3 regions of the Virgibacillus xinjiangensis genome follow, and region 2 is predicted to be linked to each of the others. Evidence: riboswitches for the same ligand, from Rfam matches in the RefSeq annotation. Region 2 holds a riboswitch; each other region holds the start of a gene.
What was found. Region 2 has a riboswitch for preQ1 ahead of ACFOGI_RS15860 (QueT transporter family protein). Riboswitches for the same ligand answer to the same signal wherever they lie in the genome.

Region 1 (3,279 bases), on a different contig from region 2:
GCCGAAGTTCTCACCACCCGCCTCTTTCAATGCTTCAAAGATTTCTTCCGGCTCCATTTTCCGGATAGCATCTTTTTCCGAACCGTCCCAGGTGAATTTGGAATCACACCAGGAACAGGAATAGTCACATCCAGCGGTACGGACGAACATCGTCTTTCTGCCGATGACCATCCCTTCCCCTTGAATGGTGGGCCCGAATATTTCCATCACAGGTATCGTCATCAGGAGCGCACCTCCTTTGGACGGTAGATGCAGTAACTGGTCGGTGTCTCCCGCAGGTATACCTGCACACATGCCGGCTTGTTCGGGAGGGTGTTCAGATAGCCCTGGACAATTTCCCAAATGGTCCGCGCCGCAACCTCCGTGGTAGGGAAAAGTTCTGCATCAACATCTGAAAAGCCCTCATCATCGTTCAGCGTCTGGTGGTCGAACCGCTTATGGATCAGATCTTTCACCACTTTGAAATTCACCAAGAACCCAGTGTGGTCCAATTCATCCCCGGCAACGGTGATGTTGGTGAAATATGTATGGCCATGCCGCTGCCTGCACGTACCGGCATCTTCATGTGGGATATAATGAGCGGCAGCGAAATGGAAATCTTTGTTGATTTCATACGAAAAATCATGAACAGCCGGCGGATAGATCTGCTGCATCATTCAGCATGCACCCCCGCCTTGCGGGCCTCATATTGCTTCAGACCTCTGTTGCGGAGTTTGCAGGCAGGACATTCGCCGCATCCGCTTCCCTTCACCCCGTTATAGCAGGTGAGCGTATGTTCTTTGACAAACTCGAAAGCTCCCAGTTGGTCACTGAGTTCCCATACCTCTGCCTTATCAAGCCACATCAGCGGCGTATGGATGACAAATTCCTGATCCATGGACAGATTCAGCGTCACATTCAACGATTTCATGAAGACATCCCGGCAATCCGGGTATCCGCTGAAGTCCGTTTCTCCTACACCGGTGATCAAGTGAGCGGCACCTACTTGCTTTGCCAATACACCTGCGAAAGACAGGAACAGCAGATTTCTCCCCGGTACAAAGGTAGATGGTGGGCCGTCCTCCCCTTCCGTAATTTTCATGTCTCCACGCGTCAACGCATTCGGGGCCAGCTGGTTCAATAAGGACATATCCAGTTCATGATGCGGTACATCAAGCGTTTGGCAAATCTCCTTGGCACAGTCCAGTTCCTCGTGATGCCGCTGTCCATACTGGAACGTTACAGCTTCCACCTCATCGAATGTTTCCAGCGCCCAGAAGAGACAGGTGGTACTATCCTGTCCACCGCTGAATACAACAATTGCCTTTCGGTTATCCATTTTTATTCCTCCCCTTTTTCTTTAAAAAGAAGAGAAGCAAGCATGTTTCCATCAAAAAAAACAACACCCAAGAAGCCGTGTTGTCTGATCTCCTTAGTTTTTTATAGAGGGATGGAATTGCGAACCTCTCCTGCCAAAAAGCAGACTTCTTTTTTCTGTTTTCCATGAAAGTATACCATAACCATATGTCCGCCATAAACGTTTTATTCTCTCCCCCCTGTTGTTCCAGTATTCCCGATCGACCAGTGCAGCCTCCTGTAAACGTAGATGGCAGCTCCCGATGAACCTTGCATGCGTATCCACAAACCATGCACAGATAGAAAAAAATCCTCCGGAGAGTCCGGAAGATCTTAGCGCCCGCTTGTCGTGGTATTCTGTTGTTTCCGCTTATTTAAAAACTTCCGTACAACCGGATAGATCATCGGTCCGTATTTGATCAATCTACGAATCAATCGTCCCATGGATTTTTCCTCCTAAACAAAAGGTTACCTATATAATTCCTCTTAGAGAAGTTTTTAAACAAGAGGAAGGATCATGGGACAGTCCAGATTCCTCACACTCCTAGCCTGAGGCCTCCCTCGTACGCTCCATCCGTTCCAGCAGATGATAGTCCTTGGTTTTACGGATCGGGATCCTGTTACGGACGGCAAAGTCATCCAGTTCTCGAAAGATGCCAGCGGGTTGATGGTTCTCTATTTTCACCCTCCAACCATCCTTCACCTTTATCGTTGCCGCTTTCCTTGTCCATCCGGTGCGCAAGAATTTCATTTCTACAACTTCATCCGACCGGTACATCTTCCGGTACACACGCTGGCCGAACAAGAGGGCCCGCACATGCACAGATTCCCCCTCCATCCATATCCGCCATTTCAAGGAGAGCACCACCAAACAAAACGGGATATAGCATAAAACGGCATAGCTGGACAATTGGACGGAAATCAACATTCCTATGGTCAGCAGATATCCCGCCCAGGCAGAAATCCTTCCCTCATAACACATGCAGCTCTTCCTCCCCTGAAGTAGACCGCTTGATGCATAGCTTAAGCTGTTCCTGCTTTATTCTCCACCTTCAATACCATCTGGAGCGTGTTCAAGATATGCCCGTCAAATGTATCCTGGAACTCGGATACCTGCTCAAACCCCTTTGCATGATAAAAGTTCTTCCCGATTTCATTCTGCTTCTCCACATTCAAGTAGACTTCCTCCACGCCGCCTAGCTGATCGATCCCTTCCTGAAGCAAAGCACTGCCGATCCCTTTCCCCTGATAATGCGGATAGAGATAGATGGCGCCGAGTTCCACCCTCCCTCTCTCCTTCACATCTGAGAAGTTCGCAAAACCGACAATCCGGTCATCCGCCTCCGCTACAAACAGATGGGTGTGTTTCAGGCGTTTCTTCATGGTTTTGGCACTGTAGGCATTCTGGAGAAATTTCTTTTGGATCTCCAGAGGAATGATCCCCTTATAGGTCGCATTCCAGCTCGTCACAGCCACCTGCTGGATGTGTTTGATATCCTTCTTTCCTGCCCTCCGGATTACAAACTCCATGTCATCCCCCTCTTTTGATTGATGGAAATATTTCCGATTATTATAACATTTATTTTCCAGCAATGCTCCCATTTTTATACAGTCAATTTTTCTCCAACATGCGCGTTCAGCCAGGAAGTTCCATTACTGCCCTGGCCCGTACATGAACGCTGCTTCTATTTCCGCTGTGACGGTCAGTTGTCCTGGCTCGATTGGTGTCCCTGCATCTTCAGCAAGGGCAACAGCAGTGTACGGCTGGATCGTGGGGGTGGATTGTTCGGTAATATGGATGGGCGTCACATCCAAGGATACCTGCATGGCTGCGGCGAGTGCAGCCGCTTTGGCAACAGCATTTTCATAAGCCTTTTGCAACGCCTGCTGGTATGCCGCCCCTTGGTTTGCCATGAAAAACTGCACCCCTGAAACGCGATTGGC
Region 2 (3,279 bases):
GCACCGGCGGGACGGAAGAAGATCTATTGCCCCTTGCCAAGGAGATCGATCCTGAGGCAAATGTTTTAAGTGTACGAGGGAATATTTCTGAAAATGGCATGCCGCGTTTCTTCAAACGCCTTGCGGAGGGTGTATTTGATGAGGAAGACCTTATCTATCGGACCAAAGAGCTCTTTGAGTTTCTCGATGAGGCTGCTGAGAAATATGACTTCGATAGAGAAAATATCATCGCAGTAGGCTACTCCAATGGAGCAAATATTGCAGCAAGCTTGTTGTTCCATCACCAAGACGCCTTATCAGGTGCCATCCTGCATCATCCAATGGTGCCGCGCAGAGGGATCAACCTCCCTGATCTAACAGGAAAGAATATATTCATTGCTGCGGGGATCAATGATCCTATCTGTCCTTCCCAGGAATCCGAAGAGTTGAAATCGCTGCTCGAAAACGCTGGTGCAGATGTACAGCTGCATTGGGAAAACCGGGGCCATCAGTTGACCATGGGAGAAGTGGCGGCTGCCAAAAAATGGTATCAAACCATCAAAAAATGACGTTTCTGATATGGCAAAAACGTTCTGCTGATTAAGGCAGAACGTTTTTTTCATACAACTGAGGATCCCCTCATCATACGATCAACTGTATATGATTTCCGGACGGATCTTCCACTTTATAACCTTCTCCCGTTTCCTCTACATCCACGCCTGATTGCTGAAGTCGATCTATAGCTTTTTCCCTCATTTCCTTGTCCGGGAATAGAAGAGAAAACCAGCGGAGTCCGGCGCTATTCGGAGAAGGTTTTCCAGCCCCCTCCCCATTCCATATGTTCAACCCGATATGATGATGATAGCCGGCTGTTGAAGTGAACAATGCTCCTGGATAGGTAGCCACTATATCAAACCCAAGGCCATTTTTATAAAAAGCTTCCGTCTTTTTCAGGTCAGCTACATGCAGATGAATATGCCCCATCACTGTATCAGAAGGAAGACCTTCCCATTCCCGGTCACTTTCCGCGACAAGACTGTCAGCATCCAACGGATCTGTCACCATTTTCACGGTACTACCGTTCCAACTCCATTCATCTGACAGACGATCCCTATATACCTCGATGCCATTACCATCCGGGTCATTGAAATACAGAGCTTCACTCACATGATGATCCGAGGCACCTAACTGCAAGGTGCGTCCCGCCTTTATCAGATGTGTCAAAAAGCTGGAGAGGTCCTCCCGGGAAGGAAGTAATATAGCGAAGTGGAACAGTCCGGCTTTCCGCTCTTCTTTCGGCATGGAGCCCTCCGGCTCGACTATGGTCAGGATTGGACGTTTTCCATCAGCTGTCAGAGACGCACTATTCCCCGCCCTTTCCAGCACGTTGAACCCCACTACTTCTTCATAGAAAGCAATAGATCGATCCAGATTGGTAACATTGATGCACACTTGCCCCACATAGGTTGCCGGGTTTTCAAAAAATTTAGTTTCCATGATAATCTCCCTTTACATTATATTAGTTACAATAATAAACTAGGTTACTTTATGTAAATTGTAGAGTTCTTTCCCTATAATTGTCAACTAGATGTCCCCTTGAAGTACTCGTATCCTTCCCATTTCCATCTTTTTATATTATACTTGGTAAGTTAAAATACGTGGTTCGAGACCCTCCCACGATAAAAAACTAAGGAGAGAAGATAATGAAAACAAATACAATTGTCGTCAATGCTGTATTGGCAGCCTTATATATTGCTGTTTCCATGGTCATTCAACCCTTTGGATTCACCAATGTGCAGTTCAGGATTCCAGAAATGTTCAACCACCTTGTAGTGTTCAATAAAAAGTACTTTTTCGGTATAGTCCTTGGAGTGTTCCTCAGCAATCTGCTGTTCTCCCCATTGGGTATGTATGATTTGATTTTCGGGGTGGCCCACTCCGCTGTGTCGCTCGGACTTATCATTTTATTGGCAAAATATATCAAGAATACGTGGGTACTATTAGTTCTTAATACCCTGATTTTTTCTTTTAACATGTTTATTATTGCCTTTGAATTGAACCTGGCACTTGGTCTGCCTTTCCTCTTCACATGGCTGACCACCGCTGCAGGGGAGTTTGTTGTATTGGCAGTTGGAATTCCAGTTATGTATGCACTCAACAAGCGTTTACGTTTTCAACAATTGATATGACAAGCAGGCTTCATCTGGAAGGATGAAGCCTGCTATTTTTTTAACTGTTTACATATTCATCTATATAGGGAAAAATACAAAGTAGGTAGCAAATCGAAAGGATGTGCGGAGGATGATTATCAGGGAACATGATAACGATTTCGTTTTGGTGGAGCAACACCATCACGCCAAGCTTTCCGGAGAAATTATGGAAAGATGGAAAGACAATTTATTTGAAGGCAAGGGAAGAAAAGAGTCTGTACTATATGCAATCGAGCAGCATGACCTAGGCTGGAAAGAATTTGATAAACAACCTTTTTGGAATGATGCAAAGCAGGAGCCTTTCACCTTTACCGACTTCCCCATTCACCCGAAAGTGATCTTGTATACCCTTGGGATAGATGAAGTGGAAAAGGCAGACCCTTATGCTGCGCTTCTTTGCAGTGAACATTACAAACGCTTTATTGCTGCGGAATCCTCAAGGCAAGCAGACCTATTTGTCCGACAAGAAACAGCAAGACAAGAACGAATTATGGAGAACCTTCCCGATTTCAACAAACGTTTGTTTAACTTTCATTATGGGCTGGTCCAGCTTGGTGATAACTTCTCCCTCTATGTATGTATAAACGACCCGGGGGTGGGCAAGCAGGATGAGCATCCATTTTTCAAGCAGGGCATCCCCCTCCCATTTGAATTGGATGGCTTTCATAAAAATCCGATTGGCATCAACTGGTTGGATGAACAGACTGTTTCTTTGGAAACCTTCCCGTTTGAAGGTCCTGTTGAAGTAACGGTAAATCAAAAACGGGTGAAAAAGCAAGATATCCGGGAACATGGATTGATTAAATGCTATGAAGAAGCACAGACAGAAGGGGTCCCTGTCCGGTTGGTGCCTGCAAATTGATGAATCTTAGTGCCGGTGCAGCAATTACCGCGCCGGCAACCTGCCTTCCTCATTGAACTGCCTGCCCTCCCATATTTATCACTTCACATCACGTGGTCCCTATCATATCTTTCTCCACGGCACGGATCTTATAAAACTCCACTTCCACAAGAAATTTAATAAACCTCATCCTAAACGGTCATTCTATATATTAGTACCTCAGATTCCGAATCGGGAATCGCCCTTTGT
Region 3 (3,279 bases), on a different contig from region 2:
TTTGGCTCTATTTCCGATTTCCTTAAGACATCGGCGATACAGCCAAGCACAGATGTCCAAATTTCATTGGCGTCATGTTCTACCCAACCGGGACGGGGAAAGAACTGTTCAAACTCCTTCTGGCCTGTGGCAACAATTTCCCCTGAATGATCAATGAGTATGGCTCTCGAACTGGTTGTACCTTGATCAATCGACATCATATACTGACCTTTCAACCCAATTCCTCCTTCAATACAATTATTATTCAGCCGTAATATTATGTTGCTTTATCATAGCAATTAAAGCGCTTTATTTCCAGGATATATCTGCCCGGTAAGCCGTTATACTTGATACTATTTTAAACTTCTATATTCCCCCTGCAGAATTTTTGGAAACAAGTACTTATTCAATATCGGACAAGTTGATTGTTTAATAACTTACGGCAGGATCCTTCAGTTTCTATGAGCAAGGCCTCAGATCCGAATAAAGGGTGATGGAATCGTCCTTCTGCTGATTACTCTGCGCTTCTGCTATTTCCTCCATGCCCTGCTGATTTAATTTTAAAAATCAGCCCCATAAAAAAACGTCATTCCTCAGGAGGAATGACGCAAGGCAAGTTCTGACTGCTCTTGTGTTCCGCGTTTCCTGGCCATGTAGACCAGCAGATAGACGATGGGTGTATCAATGAGCGCCACGATCAGTTTAAATACATATTGGGTTGCAATCATACCAAGGAGAACACCTGTCGGTACCATTCCCCAAAAGGCAACCGCAATGAAAATGGTGGTATCCACGAGTTGGGCGGCAGCTGTGGAAATATTGTTTCTCAACCATAGTTTCTTCTCTCCATGGTGGGATTTCAGCCGGTGGAAAAGACTCACGTCCAAATGCTGGCTGGCAACATAAGATAATAGACTGGCCAGCATGACCCGGAAACTGCCGCCGAGAATGGTTTCGAATTCTGCTTGGAAGCCAAAATTAGGTGCTGCAGGAAGTTGTATTGCAATAAAAACGAACACCATCACGAGCACCTGGGTAAAGAAACCTGCCTGCACGGTTTTTCTTGCCGCGTCCCTTCCGTAGACCTCACCAATTACATCGGTAACCAAAAAGGTGATAACATAGACGATCACTGCTGCCGGCAGAATGAACTCACCGACACTGAAAAGCTTTACCCCAAGAATATTGGAAACAACTAAAAGCCCGACAAATAAAGCATTCAAATAGACAAACATTATTAATCCTCCCTGTACATAGGTGAGGTTCTAGTCCAACCCTGGCTCCCGCTATCAGCGGTTATCAATGGTTTCCGGATACATATCATGGTTCATCATCCGATGTTCCGCGATTTTTTCGTACTTGGTGCCAGGACGTCCGTAATTGCAGTAAGGATCGATGGAAATCCCACCACGCGGGGTGAATTTCCCCCACACTTCGATATACCGTGGATCCATGAGTTTAACCAGATCATTCATAATGATATTCATACTGTCCTCATGGAAACCGCCGTGGTTGCGGAAACTGAAGAGGTACAGTTTCAACGCTTTGCTCTCCACCATTTTCACGTCGGGAATATAGCTGATATAAACGGTCGCAAAGTCTGGCTGATTGGTAATGGGGCATAATGTAGTGAATTCCGGACAATTGAATTTCACGAAGTAGTCACGGTCCTGATGATTGTTTTCAAATGTCTCAAGCACCTCGGGATTATAATCAAAATCATAGCTGACACCTTGGTTCCCCAGCAGGGTCAATTCAGATACATCCTGTTTTTTCATACAATCTCCTCCTTCTCTTCTTCCTTCCATAGTTTCTGGATTTCCATCTGACAGAAATGCCATCATGTGCTGAAATATAAAAAAGCCATGTGTCCTAAGGCACATGGCTTCATTTCATGAATAGTGCTTAGTTTTTTATAGAGGGTTGGACTAAGAACCTCTCACGTATTCAACATTCATATTATACACTGTCGCCACTTCTCTGTCATCTGCAAATTTTTGCCTTTGTAATATACACATTATTGTAATATTTTCCACGGTAGAAGGGCTCATCTTGTGATATATTGAACCTATAGAACTGTTACATACCTTATATTATACTTCTGTCCGGCGCCATATTTACGGCGGACAGAAGTTTCCGAGAGGAGCAGAACAGATGAAGGATCGAATCCATTCCATACAGACATGTACAAAAGATCACGGTCCCGGCCTCCGTTATTTATTGATCATGCAAGGATGCCCGATGCGTTGTAAATCCTGTCATCATCCGGACAGCCGGAAAATTTCAGAAGGCAGGGATATTACTGTTGAAGAAATCATAGAGGATGTGACGACCTATCTTCCGTTCCTGCAAGCTTCGGGAGGAGGAGTAACTGTAAGTGGCGGTGAAGCCTTGCTCCATACCAAATTTCTAAATAAACTCTTTGGTGAGTTGAAGAAACTCGGCGTACATACAGCCATTGACACTGCTGGAAGCTGCTACACCAAATCCGATTTTTTCCTGCGGCAGCTGAATCAGCTTCTGTCTAAAACGGACCTTGTACTGCTCAACCTGAAGCAAATTAATCCTCTTAAACATAAAGCACTCACCGGAATCACCAACCGTCATATTCTGGAGTTCGCTGAACATTTGGCGGAACAGCACGTCCCTGTATGGATCCGCCATGAACTGATTTCAGGCATCAGCGACCAAGATGAGGATTTAATTCTTCTCTCTGAGTTCATCCACTCTTTAAGAAACGTAGAAAAGGTTGAAGTGGTTCCCTACCGGAATGGCAACTTACTAGGTGGCATCAGCCAGGATATGAAAACTCCGACCGTAGCCCGTATCACCAACGCAGAACAAATATTGAATTATGAAATCATCTAAAAAGGGGTACCCATTGAAGGAGGTACCCCTTTTTTACTCGTGATGATTATCCTTGGAACAACAGATAGGAAACGATGAAATATCCTATGACTGTTATCATTGACGGGATGCTGTATGTCCACAGAGAAGCTGAACGCTTTCTCAGCAATGCCCAAATCAGTACCGCGGAAAGTAGAGTAATGGCAATTCCAGTATACACATTCGACTGGGAAACATCGGCCAATATGGAACCGCCTTGGTAAACAGCATCAGATATTGCGAGGATGATCATGTTGAACATGTTGCTTCCGAGGATCGAGCCTACTGCAAGATTCATGTTCTTCAGCCTCAAGGCAGCGTACACGGAAACAGCTTCCGGTAAGGATGTCGTAGCTGCAATCAGGAAGCTGCCGACAAAACTTGAACCCATACCGGTAATGACTGCAATCTGAT

Region 1: linked by a shared signal. The riboswitch ahead of queC (7-cyano-7-deazaguanine synthase QueC) and the one ahead of ACFOGI_RS15860 (QueT transporter family protein) in region 2 are both predicted to bind preQ1.
Region 3: linked by a shared signal. The riboswitch ahead of queF (preQ(1) synthase) and the one ahead of ACFOGI_RS15860 (QueT transporter family protein) in region 2 are both predicted to bind preQ1.

Annotation. Positions count from the first base shown of each region.
Region 1 is NZ_JBHRSA010000053.1:31,220-34,498, reverse strand. It holds gene queE (7-carboxy-7-deazaguanine synthase QueE) at 1-222, opposite strand, end outside; gene ACFOGI_RS14735 (6-pyruvoyl trahydropterin synthase family protein) at 222-656, opposite strand; gene queC (7-cyano-7-deazaguanine synthase QueC) at 653-1,318, opposite strand; PreQ1 riboswitch class I at 1,406-1,452, opposite strand; gene ACFOGI_RS14725 (hypothetical protein) at 1,880-2,317, opposite strand; gene ACFOGI_RS14720 (GNAT family N-acetyltransferase) at 2,359-2,865, opposite strand; gene ACFOGI_RS14715 (SIMPL domain-containing protein) at 2,989-3,279, opposite strand, start outside.
Region 2 is NZ_JBHRSA010000057.1:73,157-76,435, forward strand. It holds gene ACFOGI_RS15850 (alpha/beta hydrolase) at 1-548, shown strand, start outside; gene ACFOGI_RS15855 (VOC family protein) at 622-1,476, opposite strand; PreQ1 riboswitch class I at 1,632-1,676, shown strand; gene ACFOGI_RS15860 (QueT transporter family protein) at 1,683-2,168, shown strand; gene ACFOGI_RS15865 (DUF3891 family protein) at 2,281-3,051, shown strand.
Region 3 is NZ_JBHRSA010000015.1:36,317-39,595, reverse strand. It holds gene glpK (glycerol kinase GlpK) at 1-200, opposite strand, end outside; gene ACFOGI_RS04885 (queuosine precursor transporter) at 573-1,214, opposite strand; gene queF (preQ(1) synthase) at 1,269-1,757, opposite strand; PreQ1 riboswitch class I at 1,879-1,924, opposite strand; gene ACFOGI_RS04875 (radical SAM protein) at 2,134-2,847, shown strand; gene ACFOGI_RS04870 (sodium:calcium antiporter) at 2,894-3,279, opposite strand, start outside.